4 regions of the Kitasatospora sp. NE20-6 genome follow, and region 1 is predicted to be linked to each of the others. Evidence: riboswitches for the same ligand, from Rfam matches in the RefSeq annotation. Region 1 holds a riboswitch; each other region holds the start of a gene.

Region 1 (7,345 bases):
GCCTGCACGCCGACACGACCGCCGACCACGACCGCTACAACAAGCTCATCGGCCGGCAGGTGCCGTTCGTGATGATCAACGGGTACAGCGAACGCATCGCCGCACCCTTCATCTCACCGGACGACCGGGCGGCCATGTGGATGGCCGTCCAGCACCTGGTGGAGCTCGGCCACACCACCATCGGCCTCGCGGTCGGGCAGAAGCGGTACGTGCCCGTGCTCCGCAAGATCGAGGGCTTCACCGCGGCCGTCCGGGAACTCCTCGGACGCACGCCCGAGGAGGCCGAGAGCTTCGTCCACCACACGCTGTTCAGCGTGGAGGGCGGACACGCCGCGGCCGGCGCGCTCCTCGACAAGGGCTGCACCGCCATCGTCTGCGGAAGCGACATGATGGCGCTCGGTGCGATCCGGGCCGCCCGGCAGCGCGGGCTCTCCGTGCCGCAGGACGTCTCGGTCGTCGGGTTCGACGACTCGCCGCTGATAGCGTTCACCGAGCCGCCGCTGACGACGATCCGGCAGCCGGTGGAGGCCATGGCCACCGCCGCGGTCGACGCCCTCCTGGAGGAGGTCGGCGGAAACCCGCCGCAGCGCGCCGAGTTCATGTTCCAGCCGGAGCTCGTCATGCGCGGCTCCACGGCGGCCGGCGGCCGCTGACCCGCACCGGGCGAGGCAGGCACGGCAGGCACGACAGATACACCAGGTACGGCAGGTACACCAGGCACGGCAACGCCGATGGCCCCGGAGAGCGGTCTCTCCGGGGCCGTCGGCGTTGCCGTGCGGTGCGGGGCCGTGCAGGGCCCGTACGGGCCGCTCGGCCCCCGCTCAGCCCTCCTCCGCCCCCCGCTGCGGCCGGGCGGTGCGGTGCGCGTCGGCGGGGTTCCCGGTCCGGGCCTCGGTGCGCCGTCCGCGCGCCAGGTAGTCACGGACGATCAGCTCGACGGCGTCCTGCGGGTTGCCGGTGCCGGACAGCAACATCACCTCGATCGCCAGATCGGCGTCCAGGGTGACGGTGACCTTCGCCATGGCGGTGCTCCTCAACTCCGGGGAGCAGCAGCCTAGGGGCTCCGGAGGGCGGGGTCGCCGGTTCTGCCGGAGCCCGGAGTCCGGAGATCGGAGTCCGGAGTCCGAGGGTTGGGGGCCGATGGTCGATGGCCGCAGTCCGGCCGTCGGATGCCGGGTGTGCGGCACCGGCGGAGGAAGGCGCCCGGAGGCAGGTGCCCCGGGCAGGTGCCCCCGGGGAAGGCGCGGAGTCGGGTGCGGTCCCGGGCGGGCGGGCCTCCCTGCCCACCCGCCGGGGCCGCACCCGGGCGTGCCCGACGGGCCCGGCCCGGCAGATCGGCCGGGCCGGGCCCGTCGGCGCGCCGAAGCCGCCCCGCCGGTCCACCCCTCTGTGCCAGGAGCGGGCCGGCCGGACGGCGGTCGGGAACCGGCGGTCTGCCGTGAGGTCAGATCCGGCCGGCGAAGTCCGGCGCCCAGTTGGCGACGGTCTGGGTGCGGACGCCCGCGCTCGGGTTGGCCGCCTCGACGTACTTGCCGTCGCCGACGTACATGCCGACGTGGTAGACACCGGAGTTGGCGCCGTTGTTGGACCAGAACAGCAGGTCGCCCGGCTGCAGGTTGTCCAGCGAGACGCGGGTGGAGAAGTCGGCCTGGTCGGCGGCGACGCGCGGGATCGCGATGCCGGCGGCCTTGAAGGCGGCCTGGGTCAGGCCGGAGCAGTCCCAGCCGCCGTTGCCGGTGCCGCCGTAGATGTAGGCCTGGCCGACCTTGGAGAGGGCGAAGTCGACTGCGGCGGCCTTGGAGCCGGTGGCGGCCTTGGCCGGGGCGGCCGTGGTCGCGGCGGCGGTGGTGGCCGTGGTGGTGGTCGCGGTCTTCGCGGGGGCCGGGGTCTGCGCGGTGGCCGAGGTGCCCAGCGACAGCTTCTGGCCCGGGTAGATCGAGTGCGGGCCCTGGGTCAGGACCGACTTGTTGATCTCGTAGAGCTTCTGCCAGCCGCCCTGCACGTGGTTGTGGTCGGCGATGGTGGAGAGCCAGTCGCCGGCCTTCACGGTGTAGGTGGCGCCGGTGCGGTGGCCCCAGGACTGCTTGCCCTGCCAGGACGTGCCGCCCTGCGAGGTGCCGGAGGCGGTCGACCCGGTGCCGGTGCTCGGGGCCGTGGTGGCCGGGGCGCTCGGCGCGGTGGTGGCCGGGGTGCTCGGCGCGGTGGTGGCGGAGCCACCGGTGCTGATCTCGGGGGCGGGGCCGCCCTTGGTCAGACCGGCCTGGACGGAGCAGACGGGCCAGGCGCCGGGGCCCTGGACGGCCAGCACCTTCTCGGCCGTGGCGATCTGCTGGTCCTTGGTGGCGAGGTCGGCGCGGGACGCGTACGAGGTGCCGCCGAAGGCGGCCCAGGTGCTGTTGGTGAACTGCAGGCCGCCGTAGAAGCCGTTGCCGGTGTTGATGTGCCAGTCGCCGGAGGACTCGCACTGGGCGACCTTGTCCCAGGTGGCGACCGAGGCGGCGGAGGCGGTGCCGGCGGTGAGGCACGGGATCGAGAGGCCGATGCCGACGACGCCGGTGGTGGCGAGGATGCGGCGGCTGCGCTTGGAGTTGATGGACAGCATGAAGGAGCGTTCCTCTCCCACGCCTGCGAGGTGAGCTGTCGGATTCGGGCTGGAGTTGCCCGGCCGCACGTGCGGACACGTCGAAATGACGTTTCTGCGCGTGCGGCTTCACCCCAAGCCGGGGAACGGCGCTGGACCGTTCCCTGGCGACTTACCTGGTTCCCCCGCCCCTGCCGAAGTGCGTTTCGCTTTGCCAGTCGGACCGCCGGCAGGACTCGGCGTTCGGGCCAACTGGGTCCGTGTGACCACGAACGTGGGAGGACATTAGGCAGAGATAAGTTCAAACTGCAAACATGTGTGAGCCCGATCACAGTGGATCTTGTATGAATTCATGATCGATTATTCGGCGCCGTTCCGGTCGCCTTCGGCCGCTTTCGCGCAAACCCGTTGAGCCGAAACGGGCTTGTTTATGCTTCAGGCGTCGGGGCCCCGGGCGGCGGCCCGGGGAGGGGTTTCACCGATCATGGAACGCGACGAGGACATGCCGGCGGCGCCGGGGAAGCCCGTCTCCCACCGCCGGGTCGGCCGTCGGCGGATGCTCGGCTGGACGGCGGTCTCCGTCGCCGCGGCAGCCGTCGGCGGCGGCGCACTGCTGCGCCGCCCGGCGGCCGGCGAGGCCGGCCCTGTGGCCCGCACGGTGGCCCCCTCCGGTGCCACCCAGGCGGCCGTGGCCGGGCATTCGCACGGCGCGCCGCCCCCGGAGAGCCCGACGCCCTCCCCGCTCGACCTGACGGGCCGCCGGTGGTCCGACGCGGGCGGCTGGGGCGGAACCGTGCCGGGCCCGCGGACGGCGGTGCGCATCGCCGACCGCGTGCTGCTGGACACCGACGCCACCGTGGCCTCGCTGCTCGTCGAGCCGGGCGGCTCGCTGGTCTTCGCGCCCGGCAGCAGCGTGACGCTGGCGTCCGCCGGCAACGTCGAGGTCCGCGGCACCCTCGCCCTGGTGCCGGACGACGGGGCGGTGCACGCCCTGCGCTTCCCGTCGGTCGGTGAACGAACCTTCGTCGGGGGCGGCATGGGGGTGGTCGGCACGGACACCGGCCTGTGGGTCACCGGCGCCGGGCGCCTGCGCCTGGACGGTGCCGCCAAGACCGCGTGGGTGCGCGCCGCCCGTCCGCTGAAGGCCGGCGACACCGCCCTGGAGCTCGCCGCCGTGCCCGCCGGATGGCGCGCGGGCGACGAGCTCGCCGTCGCCCCGACGGGCCCCCCGTCCGAGGACGGCTTCTCCACCCGGTACGATCTGTGCACGATCCGACGGGTCGACGGCCGCACCGTCACCCTCGCGGAACCGCTGGCGCACGCCCACCCCAGGGTCGCCGTGGGCGGTGGCGTGACGGCCGGCGCCGAGGTGCTCAACCTGACGCGCAGCGTACGGATCGAAGGCACCGCCAAGGGCCGCGCGCACGTCCACCTCACGAGCTCCCGGCAGGCCGAGATCCGGCACGCCGCCCTGCGCTGGCTCGGCCCGCGCCGCGCGGGCAAGGAGCGCTGGAACGGCGAGCCCGTCACCGAGCCCGTGCTCGGACGCTACGGCCTGCACTTCCACATGCTCGCCGACTCCTCGCGCGGCACCGTCGTCGAGGGGGTCGTCGTCCGCGACACGGGCAGCCACGCCTTCGTGCCGCACGCCAGTCACGGCATCACCTTCCGCAGCTGCATCAGCCACGACACGTGGGAGGACGCCTACTGGTGGGACGGGCCGCTGGACACCCGCACCCCGCAGGCGCCGTCCGACGACATCGTCTACGAGTCCTGCGTGGCCTCGCGCACCGTCTACGAACCCGCCCCGCGCGGCTACCGGCTGACCGGCTTCGCCCTGGGCGCGGGCACGGGCGGCATCGCCCGCGACTGCGTGGCGGTCGGCGTGCAGGGCGCCGAGGGGGCGTCCGGGTTCGAGTGGCCGGAGACCAGCGAAGGCGTGTGGACCTTCGAGCGCTGCCTGGCCCACAACAACCTGCAGAACGGCATCTTCGTCTGGCTGAACGCCCGGCACCACCACACCGTCACGCAGTTCGTGGCGTACCACAACGGCGCATCGGGCATCGAGCACGGTGCCTACCTCAACGACTTCGACTACACGGCCGGCGTGCTGTACGGCAACGCCGCCGCGGGCGTCACCGTGCACGCGCTCGGACGCGACGCCGGCACCGTCCTCGACGGCCTGCTCGTCGACGCCGCCGGGCAGTCCGACCACGCGATCGTCACCGCGAAGCACCAGCTCGCCGGCACGACGGTGACGATCGGGCGGTGCCGGCTGACGGGCTATCGCAAGGCCGGCATCGCCTTCCGTGCCACCGCGGACGGGCAGCCGGACGACATCGCGGTGCTCGACTGCAGCTTCGACGGCAAGGCCGGCGGGACGGAGGTCTGGCTCGACCCGGACTCGCCGCCGCCCACCAGGATCGTGCTGCGCAGGGCGGGCGAGCGGCAGGCGGTCCGGCTGACCAAGCCGGCCGCGGGCGCCGCTGCAGGGCCGTGGAACGCCGCGACGGCGCCGGTCGACGTCGACGGTCCGCCACGGGCCGTCGCGGTGCCCGCGATCCGGCTCAAGGACGTCGCGGCGCCGACCTCCCGGCTGCCGGCCTGACGGAGGCCCGGCTGTCGGTGTGGCTGTCGGTGTGGCTGCCGACCGGGTCCGGCAGGACGCGAGCCCGGCGCGGGCCTGACGGAGGCCTGACAAGGGCCTGGCGGGGGCTGTCACGGGGCGCGGCGCGTCCGGGGCGGGTGGCGGGGCGGGGGAGCCCTGCTGCGGCCGTGCAGGGCAGCTGTGCGGGACGGCTCTGCGGGCCAGCCGTGCGGAACGTCCGTGCGGGAGGCGGCCGGGGGAACGCCCGAGGGGCCCCGGCACCGGCCGGGGCCCCTCGTCGTTCGTCGGACGCCGGCCCGGAGGCCGGCACCGCCGGTCGCCCGGCGGCTCTCTCAGTGCTCGGCGCCGGGCTCCTCGGCCTCGTCCTGCTCCTCGGCGTACGCCGGGGCGGGCAGGACGGCCAGGTAGGTGGAGGCGATCAGCTGACCGACGGTCGGGTAGGCGCCCAGGGGTGCGGCGCTCGGGCAGCCGGTCTCCTCGGCCGCCGTGGCCAGCAGCTCGGCGTCGGCCTCCGGGCCGATCACGAGCGGGGCCAGTGCCGGTCGCTCGGAACCGGTCGCCCGGAGGTGCTCGACCGCGGCGGCCACCGAGCCCGGCACGTCGAGGGCGGCGGCCACCACGGGCACGGCGAGCCGTGCCGCGAGGAGCACGCCGGTGATCCCGGCGGCGGCGGCCGCGTCCTCGCCGCCGGTGACGGTCAGCACGACGCCGTCCGCGGCCGTGGCGATGGCGAAGAGCCGGGCACGGTCGGCGCGGGCCAGGTTCGCCTCGGAGAGGCGTACGTGGACGGCCTCGGCCAGCAGCGGGTGCGGGCCGAGCGGATCGGTCACGGAGGCGCCCGTGGCGGCGGCCAGCTCGTGCAGCTCCGTCAGGAAGCCGTGCGGGCCGGGGACCAGCGGCACGATGACCGGCGGCGGCGCGTTGTTGCCGGCCGCGATGGCGAGGAGGCCGGCCACGGTCGGCGCGTCGTCGGCCTCGGTGGCGACGTATCCGGCGGCGATCTCGATGCCGGGCTGCTCGCTGCGCACGATGGACAGCAGCTCGTCGACGATCGGGCGGGCCTCGGGCCCGGCCACGGCCGGCACGGCCAGCAGGAGGGCCGGCGAACCGGTCGGGATCTCGGGGCGCTCGGGACGACGGTGGCGCCCCCGCGCACGGGAGCCTGGGGTACGGACGGGCAGTGGCGCGCCCGGGATGGCTGCGGTGCTCATGGCGGAGATCGTAGGACATACCGACGCCCCGGCTGCAGTCGACTCCCGTGAGGGCTTGGTGGTGATGGCACAAGGTGGACAAAAGTAGTCAAACCTTGTCAGGAGTCGTCGAGCGGTGGCGTGATGCGGCTCACACGGCCTGATGTGACTGCGCGTGAGCCCGGACGCCCGGCCGGAAGATCAACAGGCCGCTGGCGCCTCCGCACCCAGGGTGATCGTTTACCGGGCGATTCGCGCACTGTCGCCCGGTTTTGCCTGGTGGGCCCGTTGGGTGTTCGGTGCTACTGATGAGTCGGATGCACGCGCAATGTCCCGTGCTGATGCACGTGCAGCCGGGCTATCATCACGTCAAGTGAGGCGAACGCCAGGCTCTGGGGAGAAGACGATGAGTGACACGTACAACGGCATGGCGGCTGCGGACCTCGACGGTGTGGTCTGGCAGAAGAGCCTGCACAGCAACTCGCAGGGCAACTGTGTCGAGTTCGCCGCCCTCCCGGGTGGTGATGTCGCCATGCGCAACTCGCGCTACCCCGACGGGCCCGCCCTCATCTACACCCGCGCGGAGATAGCCGCCCTGCTCCTCGGGGCGAAGGACGGGGAGTTCGACCACCTGTCGGTCTGACCGGCCGTCGGTCCACCGCTCCGCCGGGGCCGTCGTGGGTGTCGCCGCGACGGCTCGGCCGTCGGCCGGGTCAACCCGGTGGGGCGTCCGGGAGGCTGTTCCGCCTTCGACCTCATCCCCCGTGCGTGCGGTGGGGCGGCCGCCCGGAGGCCGGGTCGCGCACTGCCTGTCTGCCTGTCCGTCTGCCGGCCCCGGCCTCGGCTGTGCTCCGTGCGGAGCCCGGCCGGGTGTGTGTGCCCGGGGCCTGCTGTCCTCTGTCACGGTGCGCGGTGCTGCGTACCGGTCGACCGCGCTGCTGTGCCGTGCTGCCCTGCCGTCCGCCC
Region 2 (7,345 bases), on a different contig from region 1:
CCAAGGCGATCCGGCCGGAGCCCGAAATCCGGACATGTCCGTCACGCACGGTGCCTACACCTTCACCCGCGCACCCGTCGATGTGGGCTTCGTCGCAGGCCGGACCCCACAACTCCCGCCCCTGACGCTTTGTCGCATGCGGAGACCACCGGGTCCGGTGACACGGCGTAGGTTCACGAGTGATCACCCGACCGCGCCACGCCGCCGTGCGCGCCGAGCCCGAAGCGGAGCCCCCGATGGCCACTGCCACGCCGATCACCGGCACCCCCGTCCTCGCCGACCTGCTGCCCCGCGCCACCACCCGCCTCGGCAGCCAGGCCCGCGAACTCGCCCTCGTCGCCGGCGGCGCCGCCCTCACCGGCCTCGCCGCCCAGCTCTCCGTGCCCGTCCCCGGCTCGCCCGTCCCGGTCACCGGCCAGACCTTCGCCGCCCTGCTCGTCGGCACCGCCCTCGGCACCCGCCGCGGCGTGGCCTCGCTCGGCCTCTACCTCCTGGCCGGCATGGCGGGCCTGCCCTGGTTCGCCGAGGGCACCTCCGGCTGGTCCGCCCCCAGCCTCGGCTACGTCATCGGCTTCGTCCTCGCCGCCGCCCTCACCGGCGCCCTCGCCCGCCGCGGAGCCGACCGCAGCCCGCTGCGCACCGCCGGCGCCATGGTGCTGGGCACCCTCGCCATCTACGCCGTCGGCGTCCCCTACCTGGCCGTCTCGCTGGACGTGTCGCCGGCCAGGGCGGCCGAGCTCGGCCTCTACCCGTACCTCGTCGGCGACGCCCTCAAGGCCCTGCTCGCCATGGGCGCCCTGCCCCTGGCCTGGAAGCTCGCCGGCCGCCGCTGACCCACCGTCGGCCCGCCGCGCCGACTGCGTCCGGCCCCCTCCCGCGGGCCCGTGCACGCGCATGCCACACTCGTGGTCATGCGCGTGTACCTGGGCTCCGACCATGCCGGATACGAACTGAAGAACCACCTCGTCGAGTGGCTGAAGGGAGCAGGCCACGAGCCGGTCGACTGCGGCCCGCACATCTACGACGCCGAGGACGACTACCCGCCGTTCTGCCTTCGCGCCGCCGAGCGCACCGCCGCCGACCCGGAGGCGCTGGGCGTCGTCATCGGCGGCTCCGGCAACGGTGAGGCGATCGCCGCCAACAAGGTCAAGGGCGTCCGTGCCGCGCTCGCCTGGAGCGAGCAGACCGCCGCTCTCGGCCGCGAGCACAACAACGCCAACGTCATCTCGGTCGGCGGCCGGATGCACACCACCGACGAGGCCACCAAGTTCGTCGAGATCTTCCTCAACACCCCTTACAGCGGCGAGACCCGGCACACCCGCCGGATCGACATGCTGAGCGAGTACGAGACCACCGGCGAGCTCCCGCCGATCCCGGCCCACCACCCCCAGGGCTGATCCCTCCGACCCGTTGCCGCACGGTCCAGCAAGGGCCGTGCGGCAGCAACGACCGTGCACCACCACCGGACCGCGTCCGGACGGCCGTGAGCACCCCGGCCCGCCTCCCCTCCTCTTCCTCCCGCCCGGCACCCGGCCTTCCCGGCCGCCCCGGCGCGGACCGGAAGCCCGCCCCCCCGGCCCCACCCGGCGCGCAGCGCCCCGCGCACGCCCCCGGGACGCTCCACGGGAGCCCACGGCGCACCCGGCCGAAACCCGCCCCGCCCGGCGCGACTGCGCACACCACCCCGGCAGGAGCGTCGACGCCGGACCGCACCGGTGGATAAGGTCGGACCCCATGGCTGGCAGCACGCAGGGCGCGACGCCCGGGAGCACTGCGACGGGCCCCACCGCGAACGCGGCCGGGGAGCCCGTGACGGCCCGGCTGCGGGCGAGGCTCCGCCGGGCCCGCCGCACCCTGCGCCGGACCGGGGTGGACTACTTCCGCGGCGCCGCCCCCGACTGGCTCGCCTTCGCACTCTTCCTCGCCGCCGTCCCGCTGCTGGTCGTCCTCAACATCTGGATCCCGGCCTGGGTGCCGCCCACCGCCCTGGTGCTGCCGGTGCTCGCCGGCTCCCTGCTGCTGCGCCCCGCCACCCTCGTCCTGCTGTACGCGGCCGCCGCACTCGGACTCTCCGCCGAATCGCTCGTCCACACCGGCGAGCGGATCGCCAGCGAGGACCCGGACGCCTACGTCTACGGCGTCACCCCCGGCGCCGCCCTGGTGGTCGGCGCGGTCGGGGTGGCCGGCCTGCTGCTCGCCCAGTTCCGCAGCCGGGTCGGCGTGCCCTGGCGCGGCGGCGGCACCATGCTGTTCGACCTCCGCGAGCGGCTGCGCGTCCAGAGCCAGGTGCCGCAGCTCCCCGACGGCTGGTACGCCGACATGGCGCTGCGCCCGGCCGGCGGCCAGTCGTTCTCCGGCGACTTCGTCGTCGCCACCCGCACCGGCCCCGGCGGCCGGGTGCTTGAGGTCGTGCTCGCCGACGTCTCCGGCAAGGGGATGGACGCCGGCTCCCGCGCCCTGCTGCTCTCCGGCGCGTTCGGCGGCCTCCTCGGATCGCTGCCCGCCCACGACTTCCTGCCCGCCGCCAACGGCTACCTGCTGCGCCAGGACTGGGCGGAGGGCTTCGCGACCGCCGTCCACCTCGTGCTCGACCTCGACACCGGCCAGTACGAACTCCTGTCGGCGGGACACCTGCCGGGCATGCAGCGCCTCGGTGGTGCCGGGCGCTGGGAGGTCAAGGAGTCGCAGGAGGGGCCGCTCCTCGGCATCTACGACGGTGCGAAGTTCGAGGCGGTGCGCGGCCGGCTCGACCGTGGCGACCTCCTGATGCTCTGCACCGACGGCATGGTCGAGATCCCCGGGCGGGACCTCTCCGAGGGCATGGACCGGCTGATGGGCGAGGCCGACCGGCTGGTGGTGAACGGCTTCCGCGGCGCGGCCGGCCGGCTCATCGAGACGGTGGCCAAGGACGTCAACGACGACCGCGCCGTGCTGCTGGTGTGGCGGCAGTAGCACCTGTCAACCCCTGGGAGGTGATCTTCGGCCATTCTGGCGGAGCCTCCCCCGGATGGATCACACCGCCCGGGCCTGCTTGTTGGCCAATGAGGCGTGTTCACCCCGCCCCCGCGGACGCTTCGTCAGAAGGCTTCCGCTATCGTCTCGGTCGGCGGAAATTCGTCTCACATGGCAGGATCCGGGCCCCGTGCTTCCGGCAAGTCCTTTACGCAGGCAGCACGAACGACCACACTGAGTCCGGGTGGGCTGGTCGGAGCTCGGGGGATGGGGGGCGGCACGTGCGGCAGGCAGCAGGCGGCCGGGTCCTGCAGGGCACCTCCATGGCGACGGGATCGGCCGACTCGTGCCAGGGACGGTCGGCGCAGGCCGCGGTCCGGCTTCGACACGGGGTTCCAGCAAGAACCCCCGCCACAGATTGAGGAAGTGAGTCCGGGTGGCCTTCTCCGTCTCCGCGTTGTTCCTGTTCGGCGTGATCGTCGTGATCTTCATCCGCAACAAGCAGTTGAAGACCAGTCACGCGATCATCGCAGCACTCTTCGGCTTCATGGTGAGCCAGTCCACGGCGGCCAAGCCGATCCAGGACTTCCTCAGCCAGCTCGCGAAGACGATCTCCTCCGTGGCCAGCTGACCGCAGCGCCGACCCGGCCGCCGCTTCCGCGCGGCCAGGTCAGCGCCCGGGCCGCGCCTGCCGCCAGCGCGCGAGCAGGCCGCGCCGCAGCACCCCCGGGCCGCCGTGTGCCGCCCCGGGGGCCGGAGCCGACCCGGCGGGCACCGCCTGCGCCTCCTGCCCGTCCGGGACCAGCAGGACGAACAGCCGTGCCCAGCAGAGGCGTTCGCCGCGCGGCCAGCCGAGGGCGCGCAGGGCGGCCGACGCCGGCTCCGACACGGTGCCGTCGACCCGCACCTCCGCGACCTCCTCGCCGGCCCGGCCGCCGAGGAACACCTTCACCCCGGTGACCCCGGTCGACGGCAGCCCGGGCCGCAGGGCGTCCGCCAGTGCGGGCAGCAGCTGGTTGCCGGCCAGCCACTCCGCCAGCCGGTCGCTCCCGAAGCCGAACACCGCCGCCGGGCCCTGCACGGCGTGCCACCCGGGCAGTTCCCCGGGCCGCACGTGGTCGCCGTGCTCGCCGCGGCGCTCCTGCATCTCCACCACGGCCGCCGCGGTGGTCGTCGCCCACATGCGCACGGCGCTGTCGAGCTTCTCCTCCTCCGTGCGGCCGCGCCCGGCGGTGCAGTCCCAGATCACCGGACCGTCCGCCTGCCCCAGCCGCAGGACGAAGCCCAGGTCGACGTGGCCGACCGCGCCGTCCTCGCCCGGGTGCTCGCGGACCGCCACCGCCGTCGTGCCGGGCCCGCGCAGCACGCTGCCGTCCACCGTGAACCGCTGCCCGTACCGGGCCATCTCCCGGATCACGCTGCGCTGGACCGTCTCCAGCCTGGCCTGCGCCCGCAAAAGGGGCTCCTTGCTCGAAAAGGGGTCGAACATCGCTCGCGAGCGAGGCTATCGGCCGGACGTCCGCCCGGTGACACCGGTCCGCGGACGCGGTTCCCCGGACGTCCGGCGGGCCCGGAAAGGGCCTCCGGGAGGCCCTCGTGACCAGGGTCACCGGGGTGCGCATGATCCGTGCCCCGCCGCGACCGGCCGGCCACGCGGGGTGCGGAATCTCCCGCGCGGACATGATCCGGATACGCACGGTCACTGCGGCGACTGCGCTCTGCCCACCTCGCCCCGGCGGAGAGTGACCGCCGGGAGTGCTCGTGACGGCCCCTCGGAGGGGGCGGCTTGCCAGCGGAGCGGTCCATAGGTTTTTCTCATGGTCTGCCCGGCCACCGACCGGGCGGGCCACCGGGTGGAACGCCGAGTCCTGCCGCTGCCCGGGGTCACGCACCATCTGTGCACGGCAGGAGCGGGGGACCCAAGGTAAGTGCCGCGCCCGGTAGTTCCGGGACGGCTTGGGGTGAAGTCGCGTCATTTTCCGCGACCGGGCGATCTCCCAGCCCGAACCCGACAGCTCACCTCGTAGGCGTAGGAGAGGAACAACTCCATGTCCGTTCTGGGCACCCGTCTGTCCCGCGTCGCCGTCGCCACCGGTGTGGCCGCCGCTGCGATCGCCATCCCCGTCACCGCTGCCAGCGCCCACAGCGCCGGCACCCAGGCCGCGGCCCCCGTCGCTGCCGCCCCGGCCGCCGCCCCGGCCGCGGCCCCGGCCGCCGCCCCGGCGCAGGCCGCCTCGTACCAGGTCGTCCACGGCGACACCCTGTCCAAGATCGCCGGTGCGCAGCACGTCGACGGCGGCTGGAAGAAGCTGTACGACGACAACCGCCAGGTCATCGGCGGCAACCCGAACCTCATCCTCCCGGGCCAGAAGCTCTCCGTCTCCGGTCAGGCCGCCGCGGCCGCGCCGCAGGCCGAGACCAAGAAGGCCGACTCGGCCGCGGCTTCCCGCTCCGAGCACCGCGCCCCGGTCGCGAGCACCCCGAAGCCGGCTGCCCCGACCACCGAGGCCGCCAAGCCCGCCGCGCCCAAGACCGAGGCCGCCAAGCCGGCCGCGCCCAAGACCGAGGCCGCCAAGCCCGCCGCCCCGACCACCGAGGCCAAGGCGCCCGCCGCCACCTCCGGTTACGTCGCGCCGGTCTCCTCCGGCCTCGGCACCCCGTACCACAAGGCCGGTTCCAACTGGTCCAGCGGCTACCACACCGGTGTCGACTTCGCGGTCAGCACCGGCACCTCGATCCACGCCATCGCGGCGGGCACCGTCGTCGAGGCCGGCTGGGGCGGCGCCTACGGCAACAACGTCGTCATCAAGCACGCCGACGGCAAGTACTCCCAGTACGCGCACTTCTCGGCGCTGAAGGTCTCGGTCGGCCAGACCGTCACCGCCGGCCAGGTCATCGGCCTCTCCGGTGCCACCGGCAACGTGACCGGCCCGCACCTGCACTTCGAGATCCGCACCACCCCGTCGTACGGCTCGGACATCGACCCGGTGGCGTACCTCGCCGCCCACGGCGTCCGCGTCTGACGCACCCCGCGCCACCCGAAGGCCCGGCCGGAGATCCACGGATCCCCGGCCGGGCCTCGGCCTTTTCCTCTCCGCCGTTCCGTCGTTCCGCCGGGCGTCCCCGTTCCGGTCCCGTTCCCGGCCCCGGTCCCGTTCCCGGTCGCGTTCCCGGTCCCGGTCCGGTCCGCCCCGGCCTCCGCCCTCGCGGCGCTTCCCGTGCCGGGGCGTGCGGCGTCAACACGCCACCGACCGGCCGAACGTCCCCGGGGCCGCGCGCCCTTCCTTTTACTGTCGCAGCCACGACAAACCCCGTCGTGGAACGTGGAAGGGAACCCCTCATGACCCGAGCACTCCGCCGCGCCGCCGTTCTCCTGGCCGTCACCGGAGCCGCCTGCCTGCCGGCCGCGTCCGCGGTCGCCGACAGCGACTCCTTCAACCCGACGATCGTGATCGGCAACTTCAACCAGCTCGCGGGCGACGACATCTTCAACGCCGGCCAGGACAACACCGTGGGCTCCAACGACGGCGGCTCCGACTCCGCCCGCGCGGGCATGCTCGACACCGACGCGTACGCCGCCCGTGTGGTCCGTCACTACCTGGGCTGACCTCGGCCGCAGCACGGAAACGGCCCCGGGCCGGCGGTCCACCCGCCGACCCGGGGCCGTTTCCGTCGGGCCGTTTCCGTCGGGCCGTTCCGGCCGGGTCCGGGGATCGCCGCCCGCTCCGGGACGGGTGGCCCGAACCGGCGGCAGGCCGTGCGACCGCGCGCACGCCGGGGGTGCACCGGCAGCCCCGCCCGCCCGTGCGGACTCCCGCGCGCCCCGGCCCTCCTCGGAGCGGGGCCGGGCGCGGCAGGGCGGGACCACGACCGGTCCGGCCGGGCGCGGCACGGGCGCGGAACGGGCACGCCGCCCTGACGGGCCGTCGAACGACAACGGCCCCAGCTCCGCGATCATGTCGCTGAGCTGGGGCCGGGGCGGTGGAGCGGGCGACGAGAATCGAACTCGCGTGGCCAGTTTGGAAGACTGGGGCTCTACCATTGAGCTACGCCCGCATGCGTGCGTTGACGGCACGTCGCCCCCGGGCCGGGGTCGGCCGCGAGGACGTTGGCCAGCCTACCTGGTCGGGTCGGCGAAATGCACACCGCTTTCGCCCGGGCGGCCTCCGATATTGCGCGGAGGGGCCCCGGACCGGCGTGTACTCTTCCTCTCGGCACTACGGGGTGTGGCGCAGTTTGGTAGCGCGTCCGCTTTGGGAGCGGAAGGCCGTCGGTTCGAATCCGGCCACCCCGACAGTTTCGGCAGGGTCTCGTCAGGCGGGCGGGGCCCTGTTGCTTTCGTGGTACCGGTAGGATGGACCGCTGGCGGTGGTGCCTGTGGCGATTACACGGA
Region 3 (7,345 bases), on a different contig from region 1:
AGCAGAACATCGCGCCGGTCTGGGTCGGCGAGTTCGGCACGACCCTGCAGTCGACGATCGACCAGCAGTGGCTGAAGACCCTGGTGCAGTACCTGCGGCCGACCGCCCAGTACGGCGCCGACAGCATGAGCTGGACCTTCTGGTCGCTGAACCCCAACTCCGGTGACACCGGCGGCATCCTGAACGACGACTGGACGACGGTCAACACCACCAAGGACGCCTACCTCGCCGACATCAAGGCCCCGGCCTTCGGTGGTGGCGGCGGTGGTGGCGGCGGCGATGTGACCCCGCCGTCCGTCCCGGGCGGTCCCACCGTCACCGGCACCACCACGAGCAGCGTCTCGCTGTCCTGGACGGCCTCCACCGACGCCGTCGGCGTGGTCGGCTACGACGTCTACCGCGGCACCACCAAGGTCGGATCGCCGACCGGCACGTCGTACACCGACAGCGGGCTGACCGCGGCGACGGCGTACACCTACACCGTCCGCGCCCGGGACGCCGCGGGCAACGTCTCGGCCGCCTCGGCCGCCGTCACCGCCACGACCGCCTCCACCGGCACGAGCTCCGGCTGCGCCGCCGTGGTCACGCTCAACGACTGGGGCAGCGGCCTGACCGCCAACGTCACGGTCACCAACACCGGTACGGCGCCCACCAAGTCCTGGCGGGTCGCCTGGACGTGGCCGAGCGGGCTCAAGGTCTCCGGCAGCTGGAGCGCCACCGTCGTGCAGTCCGGCCAGACCGTGACCGCCGACAGCCTCGCCTACAACGGCGCTCTGCCGGCGGCCGGTTCGACCACCTTCGGCGTGCAGGCCACCCGTACGGGGACGGCCGACGCCGTCACCACGGCGACCTGCACCGCCACCTCCTGACCCGCGGTACGGGGCGGTGCACCTGGCCCGCCCCGTACCCGGCCCAACTCCGCCGCCCGGGAACCCTGTTCCCGGGCGGCGGCATGCCGTCCGCCCGCTCCGCCGGTCCGTTGCGCGGTCCGTCGCACCGGCCGGCTGGATACGTCATCAGGTTTTACCGAACGGTCGACCGATCGTCGCAGTCGGCCGGGTAGCGTCCCCGTCATCCGCCGATCGCACGGCGGGCCCTCCCGCGGTGCGGGAGCGGCCTGCGGAAGGGGCATGCCCATGAGTCCGATCACCGACCTCGCCGACGCCGCGTCCAGGCTTCCGGCCGCCTGGTCCTCCCACCTGCTGGGGCACGTCGGCACCACCGCCGTGAAGGTCCTCCGGATGGACGGGCGTGCGCTGCCGGACGAACGGCACGCCTGCACGGAACTGCTGCTCGTGCTCGACGGCCACCTGGAACTCGCCGTCGAGGACACCGAGGTGACGGTGCTGCCGGGCCAGATGTTCGAGGTGGCGGCGAACGTGCGGCACGCCGTCAGGCCCGGCAGCCGGGGCACGCTGGTGGTCGTGGAGGTCTTCGGGAACTGACCCCGGCGGCAGGCCCGCCGCCGGGCGGCGGTCTGCGGGGCCGGGGCCGGACGGGCCGTTCCGCGGCGTCCTCCGCGCGGCGCGCCCGCCGGAGCCCGGTCTCCTGTTTACGGTGGGCCGGTGAACCGTCCTGTCGCGCGGGAGACCGCACCGCAAGGCCCGGAACCCGCGACCGCCCGTACGGACTACACCGGGGCCGTCTACGGGTCGCTCCTGGCGGCGTCCGTGGTCGCCACCGCGGGGGCCGCCGGTGAGTTCCCGCGGCTGCAGCTGGTCGTCCTGCTGCTCGTCACCGGGCTCGTGTTCTGGGCGGCGCACGTCTACGCGCGCCTGGCCGGTGAGCGGTTCGTCGGGCAGGCGACGCCCTGGTCGGAGGTCCGCATGGTCGCCCGGCACGAGTGGTCGATCGTCGAGGCGGCCACGCTGCCCGCCGCCGCGATCGCCCTGGGTGCGGTGTTCGGCCTCGACCTCGACACCAGCGGCTGGATCGCGCTCGGCGTCGCCGTCGCACAGATGGTCGGCTGGTCGTGCCTCGGTGCCCGCAAGGCGGGTGCTTCACGCCGGCAGGTCGTGCTGGAAGGGCTGGTCAATCTCGTGCTCGGCCTGGTCATCGTCGCCGCCAAGGGCGCGCTGTCCCACTGAGCACGGCCGGTGGGGCCGTCCCGGGGTCCGAACCCCGTCAGCCCGTGCCCGGTGCCGCGATCGGGAAGGTGCCGCGATCGGGAAGATGGAACGACCGGGAAGGTGGAACGGCCGGGCGCCGCACGGAACCGGTGTGCGTGCGGCGCCCGGAAGCGGCCCGGGTGGGTGGAGTCCGGGCCGCTCGGGGAAGGGTGGTCAGTGGCCGCCGGGAGTCGGCAGGTTGAACTTCAGGGCCGGCGAGGCGGCGGCCGCGAGGCCGTGCGCCTGTGCGGGCCACCACACGCCGGCGGCCGGGTCGGCGGCGCCGTACTCGGGGTCGATGCCGCCGGTGGTGCCGCGGGTGCAGGAGCCGTCCGACTCGCCCGGCACCTTGATCCAGAGGAACGCGTCGAGGAGCGGGGTGCGGGTGTCCGCGGTCGGGCGGGTGCCGAGGCCGCGGGCGGGCGGGTTGCACCAGGTCTGGGCGTCCGGGTAGGTCGCGGTCGGGGTCCAGGGGCCCTGGCCGTTGCGGCTGGTGTCGACGACGAAGTGCGGCAGTGCGGCGTCGGCGGGCACGTGCGCGGTGTACCACGCGTCGGCGTCGGCCTGCGGCCAGTACTGGTTGGCGCAGTCGTCGGCCACGGCGCCGGGGGTGTTGGTGAGGTACCAGGAGCACTTGGCGATCTGCGTGCCGTAGCGCACGAGGTCGGCGTCCTTCTGGTAGTTGGAGACGTTGAGGAAGAAGCCCTGCGCGCGGTTGACGCCGCCGTCGACGAGGAGCTTCGCCATGGTGCCGGTGTTCTGCCAGCCGCTGTGGCCGGCGTCGAGGTAGACGGCGGCGCGCGGCTGCCGGGCGAGCCGGTCGACGGCGCCGTTGATCTCGGCGAGGCGGTCGGCCTGCTGCTGGGCGGTGCCGCCGCAGAACGTCGGGCTGAGGGCGAGGCCGTCCGGTTCGAGGACGACGACGGTCTGCCGGTTGCCGATGCCCTTGGCGAGGCCGTCGATCCAGGCGGCGTACTCGGACGAGTTGGAGGCGCCGCCCGCGGAGTACTGCGAGCAGTCGCGGCCGGGCACGTTGTAGGCGACGGCCACCGGCACCTGGTGCTGCCGTGCGGCGCGGCTCTGCAGGTCGGCCATCGCGGTGGTGGTCTCCTGCGGGGTGGCCGTGCCGTTGAACCACTGCGCCACCGGGTACGAGGCCATCTTCGCCATGGCGAGGGCGTTCGTGTAGTCGCCGGCCTTCAGGTCGGTGACGGCCTGGTGGGCGGCCTTGCTGTCGAGGTCGACGTAGAACGAGGCGCCGGGGGCGGGAGCGCGGCCGGGGCCCTGGGCCGGTGCGGCGGACGCGGTGGCGGGCAGACAGCAGACCGCGGCGGTGGCGACGGCGGCGCTCGCGGCCGCGATACGACGGCTGGGGCGTGTCACAGGGGCTCCTCGGGGTGGGCGGGCGGGGGCTGCGGGTGCGTGGGCGTCAGGTCCGGCGGTGGGGCTATATGTGGGAGCGCTCCCATTAAGTCCTGTTCGTCCGGGCCGTGCCGAGCTTCTCCGGTGGGGTGGAGCGCGGCATGCTGAGCGTAAATCCCGCAGAAGATGCGGTGGATGGTGATGCGAAGGCAGTTGTAGTCGGAGCCTCCTGAGCCGTCAAGGCTCTGCGCAGGATGGGCCGTTAATTGCGGGAGCGCTCCCGCATGCTGGATGCGGGAGCGGGTGCGGGCCGCCTCGACCGGACCGCTTCACGGACTGCGGGCCGGGCCGGACGGCCGGTGCCGGCACGCGCGCCGAGGCCGCCGGCACTCCGGGGGTCCGGGGTGCCGACGGCCTCGTGGGTTCGTCGGGCGGGCTCAGCCGATCTTGAGCACCTGGCCGGGCTTGATGAGGTCGGGGTCCTCGCCGATGGTGGTCGAGTTGCCGCTGTAGACGTTCTTCCAGCCGCCCAGCTTGTGGTTGGCCGAGATGTCGGAGAGCGTGTCGCCCGCCGCCACCGTGTAGGTGTCCGGCTCGGCGGCCGGCGGAGCCTCCGTCACCGTCGTGGCGGGAGCGCCCGGGTCGGCCGACTCCGCGGCGCCGGACGGGTCGGTGCCGGTGGCCGGTGCGGTCCCGTCGGTGGCGGGCAGGCCGGTCGCGGGCGCCCCGGTGGCCGGCGTGCCCGTGACCGGCGTGTCGGTGGTGGGCGTGGTGCCGGTGCCCGGCAGGGTGCCGGTGCCGTCCGTCGGGGCCGGCGGCGTGGTGACCGGTGCGGTCGGCGTGCCGGCGTCCTGGCCGGGCAGGACGGTGCCGGGCGTGCCCGTGGTGGTGGTCGGGGCGGAGGGGCTCGCCGTGACGGCGGTGTGCGCCTCGTAGACCGCCTGGCTGGTGGTCCAGTACCAGGCGCCGTCCACCTGGTACCAGTAGATGCCGTTGGCGTCGCGGCCCTGCATGCCGGGGAACACCGGGGCGGAGCTCCGGCTGCGGCTCTCCGTCACCGTCGTGGTGGCGGTCGGGGCGGGGGTCGCCGAGGCGGTGGCGGTGGGCTCGGCGGCCTCGGGCCGGCCCTCCCCGGTGAGCCCGGCGGTGGTGGCGCAGCTGCCCCAGGTGCGGGCACCGCGGTCGGCGAGCACGCGCTCGGCGACCGTGATCTGCTCCTCCTTGGTGGCGTGGTCGGGGGAGGCGCCGTAGGGGCTGCCGCCGTAGGCGACCCAGGTGTCGAGGTCGAGCTGGAGGCCGCCGTAGGAGCCGTTGCCGGTGGCCCGGCTCCAGTCGCCGGCGCTGGCGCACTGGGCGACGGCGTCCCAGGTGGTGACGGGGGCCGCGTGGGCGCTGGTGGCGGCCAGGAGCGGTATGGCGAGGCCTGCGCCGGCCACACCGGCGGCCGACACGGCGCGCTCGGTCTGGGTGGGGCGGCGGTGGCGGCCCGAGCCGATGAAACCCATCGAGTTCCCTCTCCGCACGCCTGCGAGGTGAGCTGTCGGGTTCGGACCGGGAGGTGGCCCGGCCGCGCGGACGCGGCTTCACCCCAAGCCGTCGGGGACGGCGACGAGTCGTGGGTCCCCCGTCCCTGCCCAGGTTCTGGTCGATGACCCGGTGGGCGCGGTGGGCAGGGTTCGGCGTGCCGCGCTTCGGGCGCCCGTGCTGTGGCGGGCTGATCGGAGATTAGAGGGATCGTCACCTCGATAACAAGCCAGCATCCCGACCATCACACAATCATCACCAGTGCTGTCCCGTCACCGTGCCGCATTTCGGCCGGGCGGCCCGGGATCCGGGGCGGCGGCCCCATGGGTGCGCACGGCCGCGCCACAGGTGAGGCGGCGTCGGACGGGCCGTGGCGGCCCGATCGGGCGGCCGCCGGAGGCGTCCGGCAGCGCCTCCCGGGGCGTGCGCAGGATGCGTGGGGATTGTGCAGGGTGACACGGCGGAAAATGCGCCTATTGCGCTCCCCATTCCCGTGGAATTCACCGCGGGGAATTCCGGCGTCACCCGTCCGGCGCCCGCGGCGGCATTCACGCGGGGAGCGGTCCGGGCGCGCCGGGGCCTGCGGTCGGGGGCTCATCGCCACACGAACGAATGTCCGAGCGGAGTGCCGCGCCGCCGGTGGGGCGGCCGGTGCGGGTGCCGGTGCGCGACCGGTTCGTGGCGGAACGGTTCGTCCGCACCCGAGCGCGAGGGCGCCGCCACCAGGGGCGTCGCGGGGCCGCGGACCGCCGTGACGCCGTCGCGGGGCCGATCGCCCCGGCAGGTCTCCGGCCGGGCGGCCCCGACCGCGGCAGGCCTCGCCCGGCGTGAGCGGGCGGTGGCCGAGGGCGACGCCGCCCGCGGTGCCGGCCTCCCGGGGCCCGCCCGGCCCTGCGGGCCCTCAGGCGGTCGGGCGGTCGGGCGGTCGGGCGGTCCGGCGGTCGGGCGGTCAGGGGTTCTTCCGGGCCCCGCCGTCCGCGCGGCCGCGCAGACCGAGCGTGACCGCCACGGCCGCCAGCAGCACCGGTACGGCGACCACCCGCAGGCCCACGGCCGTCGCGGCCGCGAACTCCGCCGCCCCGGAGCCGCCGTGGACCCCGCCGGGGCCGAGCCGGGCGGTGAGCACCGTGCCCACCACCGCGACGCCCAGGGCCGCGCCGAACTCCCGGGCCGCGGTGTTCAGCCCCGCCCCCAGCCCGGCCTGCCGCGGCGGCAGCTCCGACATCACCGCGTGGGTCAGCCCGGGGGCGCAGAGGCCCAGGCCGGCGGAGAGCACCAGCAGCCAGACCGCGTACAGCGGGTACGGGGTGGCCGGTCCGGCGGTCGACATGCCGAGCAGCCCGGCGCCGATCAGCGCCAGCCCGCCCCCGGCGACGAACCGCACGCCGTGCCGGGCCTGCAGCCGGACGGCGAGCCGGGGCACCAGGGCCATGCCGACCGTGAGCGGCACGATCGCGAAGCCCGTCCGCGCCGGCGAGTAGCCCTTGACGTACTGCAGGAACTGCGCGTTGACGAAGAACAGCGCGAACAGGCCGAAGAAGGACGCGGCGGTGCCGAGTGCTGCCGCCCGCAACCTGCGGGAGGCGAACAGTCGCGGGTCGACCAGGGGGTGGCGCGCGGTCAGGGCGTAGCGGGTGAAGCCGGCCAGCAGGGCCGCGCCCGCCGCGAAGCCCCCGAGCACGTGGGCCGAGGCCCAGCCGCGCGACGGGCCCTCCACGATGCCGTACAGCAGGGCGCCCGTGCCCGCGGTGAGCAGCACCGAGCCGAGCGGGTCGGGGGCGGCGGGGTGCCGGGGGAGCCGGGGGACGGTGCGCAGCACGGCGGCGGCCAGCACGGCCGCGAGCGGTGCCATCGCCCAGAACAGCGCCTCCCAGGGCAGGTACTGGGCGACCAGGCCGCCGCCGAGGTTGCCGACGAGGCCGCCGAGCCCGATGGCGAGGGTCCAGGAGGCGAGGGCCTTCACGCGGTGCCCGGGGCCGGCGAGTTCGGTGAGCACCGACATGGTGGCGGGCATGATCAGCGCCGCGCCCGCGCCGGAGACCGCGCGCCCGGCGACGAGCACCGCCACCGAGCCGAGCGGTCCGGCGGCGGCGCTCAGGCAGGCGCCGCCCGCGAACAGGGCGAGTCCGGTGAGCAGGGCGGGCCGCCGCCCGTAGCGGTCGCCGCACGCGCCCGCCGGGATCAGCAGGCCGGCGAAGACGAGGACGTACGCGTCGACCGTCCACAGCAGCCCGGTGGCGGACGGATGCAGGGCGGACGCGGCGAGCCGGGGGAGCAGCAGGTTGATCGCGGCGACCATGCCCTGTGCGACGAGCACGCAGGCGCACATCGTGAGCAGGGTCGGCCGGCGC
Region 4 (7,345 bases), on a different contig from region 1:
GTACGCCGCCCGTCGCGGGCCCGTCGTCCGCCGTCCGTCGCGGCCCGCCGCCGGGAACGGCCCCGGCCGGCGACCTCCCGGAGTGATCGGGCGGTCCGCTACAGTCACTGCGGACCGTCGGACCGTGGGTGGGGAGTGGCTCGGTGGAGCTGGAGCACGGGGGGCAGCCGGGACCGGCTGTGAGGTACGGGCTGGCCGGGGTGGTCGGTGCAGGGCTCGTGGGGCTGGTGCTGCACGCCCTGGCGAGCGAGCACGGTGTGCGGGCGCTCGGCGGAGGCCTGATCGTCGCGGCGACCTTCGCGGTCGGCGGCGGCCTGCTCGGCTTCCTGTTCGGCATCCCGAAGCTGCTGACCAGCGGCGCGGCCGCGGACCCGGACGACCGGGGCGCGACCTCCACCGCGGGCTACGCCCCGAACACCAACCTGGAGCAGGTCTCCGACTGGCTCACCAAGATCCTCCTCGGCGCGGGCCTCACCCAGATCGGCTCCCTTCCGCACCGGCTGCGGCAGCTGGGCGACGCGCTCGCCCCGGCCGTCGGCGGCGGGTCGGGCGCCGCGGGGTTCGCCGCCTCGCTCGCCGTGTACTTCACGATCCTCGGCTTCCTGGCGGGCTGGCTGCTGACCCGGCTGCTGCTGGCCCGGGCGCTGTCGGCCGCCGACCGGCAGACGCTCGCCGACTCGGTGAACCAGACCGTGCTGGCGGCCGAGACCCTCAACTTCAGCCCGCAGCAGGTGCGCGACCTCTTCGGCACGGGCGTGGAGGGCCTGCGGGTGCAGGCCCTCGCGCTGCTCCAGGGCAAGCCCGACCCCGAGAACGTCGACCTGGTGGTGGCGGCGATCGACCGGCACCTGTCGCCGTTCGAGCTGCTGCAGGCGCTGATGGCCGCGCGGGCGATGGCGGCGCAGTCGTCGCTCTCCGCCGAGCAGCGGGCGGCGCTGCGGGCGGCGGTCGCCTACAAGGTCCGCAACACCCGGAACGTGCCGCCGTACTCGCGCCGGAAGTCGGTCGCGGACGAGATCCTGCGGGTGCTGCCGGCCCCGGCCGCGGCCGCAGAACCCACTGAACCCACCGGGCCGTCCGGGCCTTCCGGTTCTGCAGCGCCGCAGGCCGCCGGGACGGCGGAGGCGCCCGCCGGGCCGGTCGTCCCGGCCCAGGTGCAGGCACCGGACGTCACCACCACGTCCTGAGGCCCGGGGCCGCAACGGCCCTTGTCCCGGTCGGCGCACTTGTCCCGGCCGGCGCACTTGTCGCGGACGGGCGGATGCCCGCCCGGCGGCGTACGGCCCGTCCGCGTACGGCCCGCAGGCGGAGGATCCGCCGGGGCCGTCCGGCCACCCGGTGCACCTCGATCCCGCTGGCCACCCCGTGCCGGCCGAGCTCGGCCCGCAGGGCGTCCAGCTGCGGGCAGCGGCGGCCGGCGCCGTCGTGCAGCGGGTGCACCCGCACCTCACCGGCCGGGTCGGTGACCCGGACGAGTTCCAGCAGGGCGTCGCGCCGGCCTTCCGGGGTGAAGTGCTCCGGGTGCGCGAAGAGCAGGTACGAGCTGAGGGTGAGGGCGAACACCCCGTCGGCGAACGGCAGCTGCGGCAGGGCCGCGGCGACGTACCGCTCCGGGTGGGCGGTGCGGTCGGCGGCGAAGAGCGTCCGGGCCCGGTCCCAGCTGCGCAGGTACTTCTCGGGGTGCAGCTGCGGGCGGGCCGGGTAGAGCCGCGGGCTGGTGCGCATCGCCTCGGCCATGACGTCGCGGCCGGTGCGGGCGAGGGCCAGCAGGTCGGCCGGCGGCAGCGCGTAGAGCGGGTCGGCGGCGACGACCTCGCAGCCCAGGGCGCGGGCCTCGGCGGCGAGCGCGGCGGCGCCGCCCGGGCAGTCCAGCACGGGGCCGGGCAGGCTGTGCAGGGCGGCGCGGGTGAGACCGAAGAAGCCGCAGTACTCGTCGAGGGGGCGGGACGTCACCAGCACGGCGGGCTCCCTCGGCGGGCGGCGGGGGTACCGGCCCATCGGACCACGGGCCGCGGGGGTGCGCATCCGCGGCCCGGCCGGGGTTCAGCGGGCGGCGAGCAGGCCGCGGGCGGCGGCCCGCTGCACCGCGGTGAGCCCGCGGACCAGTACGGGGGTGAGCAGGACCAGCAGCAGGCCCACGGCGGAGAGCGCCGCGATCTGGGCGGGCGAGGTGACGTAGTACCGGTGGTGGCCGCTGCCGTTGGTGTAGTCGTAGAGCTGGTAGCCCGGCCAGTCGGTGTAGCGGGCGAAGACCCAGTGGTAGAGCGGGTAGAGGGCGACCACCCAGCCGGTGACCAGGAAGGTCAGGGTGACGGTGAAGGTCAGCACCGCCCACGGGAACATGAGCACCTGGTGCAGGGCGGCCCGCCAGCCGGCGCCGTCCGCGAGGCGGGCGGTGATCCCGCCCCACACGCCCCGCCGGGTCGGCCGGACGGGCTCCGGGGCCGCGAGCGGGGTGCCCAGCAGGACGCGGACGCGGTGGAGCTCGAAGGCGCCGAGGCCGCGCGCGACGATCGTCAGCAGGGCGAGGAGCGGCAGTCCGGTGACGGTGGGCAGCAGGCCGGTGCCGACGGAGAAGAGCGTCACCGTGAGGACGAACCCGGCGATCGCGAGCGGCAGCGAGCTGAGCGCGAAGCCGATCTCCCGGTAGGTCACGGCGGAGAACGGTGCCCGCAGGAACCCGGGCCGGCGCGGGGTGTCCGTCGGGTCGGCGGCGTGGACGGACACCGGCCGGGCGGCGGCGGGCAGTGGCTGGGCGGTCATGGCGAGGTCCCCTCGGTGGTGTCGCGGTGTGACGACGTCCACGGTGCCGGAGCCGGCGGCCGGGGGTAATCCGGCCTGCTGCCCGGTCCGGGGTGGGGCTCTCCCTACCCCCGTGCTGCGGACGGCCGCCCCCACTCGTCCTCCAGCAGGGAGAACAGCAGCGAGTCGTGCCAGGCCCCGCGCAGGTGGAGGTCGTGGCGGATGCGCCCCTCGGGCCGGAACCCCGCCCGGGTGAGCACCCGCACGGAGGCGGTGTTGGCGGGGTCGACGCGGGCGGCGAGCCGGTGCAGACCGAGCGTGCCGAAGGCGAACCCGCACAGCAGCGCGGTGATCTCGCCCGCGTAGCCGTTGCCCCAGGTGTCGCGGCGCAGCGCGTAGCCGAGGGAGGCGGCACGGTCGCCTTCGAGGCCGAGGACGGCGTTGCCGACGGGCGCCGGGTCGTGGCCGTCGGCACGGAGGGTGACGGCCAGGCGGTAGGCGGTGCGCGGTTCCTGCCGGGCCTCGTCGAGGTAGAGCTCGATCTGGTCGGCGCACTCCTCCTCGTCCTGCGACTCGAAGGGCAGGTACCGGGCGGTCTCCGGGTCGCCGAACACCGCGTGGAGGGCGGCGACGTCGTCCGGGGCGAGGCGGAACTCGCGGACGGCGAGGCGGGGGCCCTCCAGGTGGACCGGGTGCACCGTGCGGACGGGGGCCGGGGTCATGGCGGCCGACCCTACCCTGCGGGCGGCCGACAGGGCGGCCGGGCCGCGCGGCAGGGGGCGCACCGGCTACCGTACGGGGCGTGGACGACGAAGACCTGCAGCTCATCCCCCGTACCCGCACCGAGGAGCTGCTCGCCTGGGCGGAGGCCGAGGGCCTGCCCCCGGTGCCGGAGGAGGCCGTACGGGCGGTGCTGACGCTGCTCGAACTGGGTGGCGCGCCGCTGCACGACGGCTGGCCCGAGCTGGGGTCGGCGGTGGTGGAGCAGCTGCTGCACGAGCGGCTCCACCTGTACGTGCAGCCCTGGGCCGGGCCGGAGGCGTACGGGGCGGCGGTGCGGCTGCTCATCGACCGCCAGCGGGCTGCGCGGCGGCTCAACGCGAAGCGGTGGGAGCGCCTGCACGCCGAGGCGGAGTGGCAGGGCGAGCTGCTGGGCACGCTGCTGCGCCGGCCGCAGCTGCTCACCTGGCCGCGGCTGTACACCCTGCTGCTGCAGGCCGACGGGGTGGAGACCGGCGACGTCGACGCGGTGCGGGACTGGCTGGACGCGTTCCGCGCGCTGGCGCCGGAGGAGCGCGTCGCGGCGTACGCGGCCCTGGTGGACGCCGGCACGCTGGACGCCATGGAGGACGCGGACGGCGGGCTCGGCTGGGGGCCGGCGCACCTGCTGGCGATCGGCATGGCCACGGACGGCGCGCGGCGGCTGCTGGAGTACGGGCTGATGCGGCGCAGCTACCGCAATCTGGCCGGGCTGACCGCGCTGGGCGAGCCGATGCCGCCCGAGCTGTCGGGCGGGTTCGAGGAGTTCGAGCAGGTGGCGGAGGACGGCGCGCTGTGGCTGTGCGGCGACTGGACGCTGCCGGGCCTGCCGGAGCTGCTGCTGTGGGAGTACCCGGACCTGGCGCCGGAGCCGGGCACGGCCGAGCTGCAGGCCTACGCGGACGCCGCCCGGGACGAGCCGGGCGGCGTGTAGGCGGGGGCCGTTACGGCTGGACGCCGTGCGAGCGGAGCCAGCCGAGCGGGTCGACCGGTGCGCCGCCGCCGGGCCGTACCTCCAGGTGGAGCCTGGCGGTGGTGACGGTGCCGGTGGCGCCGACCGCGCCGAGGACGGCGCCGCGCTCGGCGCGGCCGTCGGTGGCGGCGAGGCGGGAGAGGTGGCAGTACCAGATCTCGGTGCCGTCGGGCAGGGTCTGGACGACGCGGTAGCCGTACGAGCCGGCCCAGCCGGCGGAGGTGACGGTGCCGGCCGCGACGGCGGTGACCGGGGTGCCGGCGGGGGCCTCGAAGTCGAGGCCGGTGTACAGGTGGGCCCAGGTGCTGGACTGGCCGTACGGCGTGCCGAGGGTGTAGCCGGTGGTGGGCAGCGCGAGCGCGGCGTCGTCGACGGCGGCCTGGGCGGCGCGGCGGGCCTCGGCCTCCTGCGCGGCGGCGAGCCGGGCGGCCTCGTCGGCGGCGGTGCGGCGGTTGTCGGCCTGCTGCTGGATGCGGGCGGCGAGGGCGAGACCGGGATCGGCGGCGGTGTCGGCGGCCTCGTCGGGCGCGGACACGGCGGGTTCGGCCGCGGCGGCGGGGCCTGCGGCGGCGGCGGTCAGGCCTGCGGCGCCGAAGGTGGCGGCCATGGTGGCCGTGACGCCGAACAGCGGGCTGGTGCCCCTGGTCTGACGGGGCATCCGGTGGCGGGCCTGGTCGGCCTGCTCACGCGGGTGGTCGAGGAGCTGGGTGGCTGCGGCGGTGGGCTCCGCCGAGTGCGTCGACGCCACGGAGGCGCACTCCTTTCCTTCCCTCTCGCCGACCGGGTTAGCTGACGGGTTCGGAGCAGGAAGGTCTCCTACGGCTGGGCCTGGGCCCGGCCGATTCACCCCAAGGAACGTGGTTCCCCGGCTCCCGGGCCCACCGGCGAAGGCAGACCGCGGGATTGAGCGACACGCGCACGGTGCCGAGTCGGTACGGCGTTGCCGACCGCGCTGCGTTATCAAACGTTAATGCTATGCCTGCCTTGATTCCAAGCGCCTGAGCCGGTTGATTCGTTCGGTCTACGCGAGGAATGGGCGATTTGCGATGGTTTGCCAGGGGGCCGGTCACGGAGGGTGAACGAGCTGCGAAGCTGAGTACCCGTACTCATGCCGGTCGGGCCCGCCTCCGGGACGCTGCCGTCATGAGCGCACCGATCCAGTCCCGCACCACGGCCGCCTACTACGCGCAGGCCGTCCTCTCGTTCGCCCTCGCGACGGCCGCCCTCGCGATCGGGATCGCCTACCTGCCGGTCGACGCGTGGATGCGCGCCTTCCTGGCCGTCGCCCTGCTGTACGTGATCACCTCGGCGTTCACGCTGGCGAAGGTCGTCCGCGACCGCCAGGACGCCGGCGCGATCACCTCCCGGGTCGACCAGGCCCGGCTCGACCGGCTGCTGGCCGAGCACGACCCGTTCAAGGTCGACGGCATCTGAGCCGACGGGCACCCCGCCGGGCCGACCGCGCTCAGTCCGCGGCACCACCGGGGCCGGCGGCCGTCCGGGCCCGGGCGGCGAGGGTCTCACCGCCGATCGCCCAGTTCTCGGCGGGCACCTCCTCGATGGCCACCCAGATCTTGTCCGCGGCCAGGCCGGTGGCCCGGGCGTAGGCGTCGGTGAGGGCGCGGGCGATCTCGGCGCGCTGCTCCTCGGTGCGGCCGGCCAGCTGCTTGACGGTGATGAAGGGCACGGGGTCTCCCGGTTCGGCGGTGCGGCCGGTCCACCGGCCGGGCGCACGGTACCGCAGGGCCCGCCGGCACCCCGCGGACGGCGGCGGACGGCGGCGGACGGCGGCGGACGGGCCGCCCGCACGCCGGCGGGGGCCGGGCCGTGACCCCCTGCCGCGCCGCGCGTTGTGCAGGGCATGAAGAAGCGCAGCATGCTCGCCTTTGCCTCCCTCGCCGTCGGCGTCGTCGCCTCGCTGACCGCACCCAGCGCCCACGCGGACGGGCAGCAGCACCGCATCGGCGACGCCAGGGCCGTGACCGGCAGCGAACTGCCCGACACCGGTGCCGACGACCGGGCGGACGGCGACGCCGACCTCGTCTGACTCCTTCCCGCGGGCGCCCACGCCCGCCCCGGGGCCCGTACGCCCCCGGCACCGAGGCCCGCGCCGCCGCGCGGGCCTCGGTGCTTTCCTGCGCCGGGGCGCCCCGCCGGCCGGGGCGAGGGTTGACGCCGGGCCGGTCGCCGACGGAGGGTTCAGGGAGCCCCGCCCGCACCCGCGCACCTGGACCGCCGCATGGAAACGCTCACCGACCGGCTCCGCAGCAACCTCACCGGTCAGCCGCTGCTGGCGACCCTCGGCGTCGAGATCGTCGAGCTGGCCCGCGGCCGGGTGGTGCTCGACCTGCCCGTCCGCCCCGGGGTGACCCAGCAGAACGGGTTCGTCCACGCGGGCGCGATCTCCACCCTGGCGGACGCGGCGGCCGGTGCGGCCGCGCTCTCCCTGATGCCCGAGGGCAAGGACGTGCTGAGCGTCGAGTTCAAGCTCAACCTGCTCAGCCCCGGCGTCGGCGAGCGGCTGCGGGCGACCGGCACCGTCGTGCGCAGCGGACGCACCATCACCGTCGTGGGGGCCGAGATACGGTCCGTGACCGCCGGGGTTCCGGGCAAGGAGGTCGCGCTGCTGCAGGGCACGATGATCGCGGTCGACTCCGCCCCGTGACGGCGGTCCGGGCGATCCGGGTGGGCGATCCGGGTGGGCGATCCGGGCGATCGGTACCGATTCGGGTGGGTTCCGAGACCGTCCCGTCGCCGAACCGCGACAAGAATTGCAGTCCTGCGGGGTAGGTGTCGCAGGGACGGCACGAGCCCGGTCCGCCTCCGGCGGCATCCGGCAGGAGACGAAGGACGTGGAGAGATGACGCAGAC

Evidence for each region. A riboswitch is a leader RNA that binds a small molecule or an ion and turns the genes downstream of it on or off. The one in region 1 is predicted to bind cyclic di-AMP.
Region 2: linked by a shared signal. The riboswitch ahead of SNE206_RS05790 (peptidoglycan DD-metalloendopeptidase family protein) and the one ahead of SNE206_RS17145 (transglycosylase family protein) in region 1 are both predicted to bind cyclic di-AMP.
Region 3: linked by a shared signal. The riboswitch ahead of SNE206_RS30025 (transglycosylase family protein) and the one ahead of SNE206_RS17145 (transglycosylase family protein) in region 1 are both predicted to bind cyclic di-AMP.
Region 4: linked by a shared signal. The riboswitch ahead of SNE206_RS25265 (M23 family metallopeptidase) and the one ahead of SNE206_RS17145 (transglycosylase family protein) in region 1 are both predicted to bind cyclic di-AMP.

What each region holds. Positions count from the first base shown of each region.
Region 1 is NZ_BPRL01000019.1:163,865-171,209, forward strand. Features, by position in the region: gene SNE206_RS17135 (LacI family DNA-binding transcriptional regulator) at 1-653, shown strand, start outside; gene SNE206_RS17140 (hypothetical protein) at 822-1,022, opposite strand; gene SNE206_RS17145 (transglycosylase family protein) at 1,445-2,602, opposite strand; cyclic di-AMP (ydaO/yuaA leader) riboswitch at 2,610-2,795, opposite strand; gene SNE206_RS17150 (hypothetical protein) at 3,066-5,189, shown strand; gene SNE206_RS17155 (hypothetical protein) at 5,522-6,400, opposite strand; gene SNE206_RS17160 (DUF397 domain-containing protein) at 6,786-7,022, shown strand.
Region 2 is NZ_BPRL01000005.1:43,426-50,770, forward strand. Features, by position in the region: gene SNE206_RS05765 (biotin transporter BioY) at 237-833, shown strand; gene SNE206_RS05770 (ribose-5-phosphate isomerase) at 912-1,397, shown strand; gene SNE206_RS05775 (PP2C family protein-serine/threonine phosphatase) at 1,735-2,952, shown strand; gene SNE206_RS05780 (hypothetical protein) at 3,389-3,583, shown strand; gene SNE206_RS05785 (DUF6348 family protein) at 3,623-4,441, opposite strand; cyclic di-AMP (ydaO/yuaA leader) riboswitch at 4,802-4,995, shown strand; gene SNE206_RS05790 (peptidoglycan DD-metalloendopeptidase family protein) at 5,001-5,975, shown strand; gene SNE206_RS05795 (hypothetical protein) at 6,293-6,559, shown strand; tRNA gene SNE206_RS05800 (tRNA-Gly) at 6,935-7,008, opposite strand; tRNA gene SNE206_RS05805 (tRNA-Pro) at 7,173-7,246, shown strand.
Region 3 is NZ_BPRL01000054.1:61,577-68,921, reverse strand. Features, by position in the region: gene SNE206_RS30045 (cellulase family glycosylhydrolase) at 1-869, shown strand, start outside; gene SNE206_RS30040 (cupin domain-containing protein) at 1,137-1,445, shown strand; gene SNE206_RS30035 (hypothetical protein) at 1,566-2,087, shown strand; gene SNE206_RS30030 (glycoside hydrolase family 6 protein) at 2,283-3,491, opposite strand; gene SNE206_RS30025 (transglycosylase family protein) at 3,908-4,975, opposite strand; cyclic di-AMP (ydaO/yuaA leader) riboswitch at 4,977-5,128, opposite strand; gene SNE206_RS30020 (MFS transporter) at 5,944-7,345, opposite strand, start outside.
Region 4 is NZ_BPRL01000039.1:83,549-90,893, reverse strand. Features, by position in the region: gene SNE206_RS25290 (hypothetical protein) at 180-1,187, shown strand; gene SNE206_RS25285 (hypothetical protein) at 1,171-1,959, opposite strand; gene SNE206_RS25280 (sensor domain-containing protein) at 2,044-2,763, opposite strand; gene SNE206_RS25275 (GNAT family N-acetyltransferase) at 2,868-3,464, opposite strand; gene SNE206_RS25270 (hypothetical protein) at 3,545-4,435, shown strand; gene SNE206_RS25265 (M23 family metallopeptidase) at 4,446-5,222, opposite strand; cyclic di-AMP (ydaO/yuaA leader) riboswitch at 5,234-5,394, opposite strand; gene SNE206_RS25260 (YiaA/YiaB family inner membrane protein) at 5,618-5,908, shown strand; gene SNE206_RS25255 (tautomerase family protein) at 5,940-6,161, opposite strand; gene SNE206_RS25250 (hypothetical protein) at 6,336-6,521, shown strand; gene SNE206_RS25245 (PaaI family thioesterase) at 6,714-7,139, shown strand; gene SNE206_RS25240 (hypothetical protein) at 7,335-7,345, shown strand, end outside.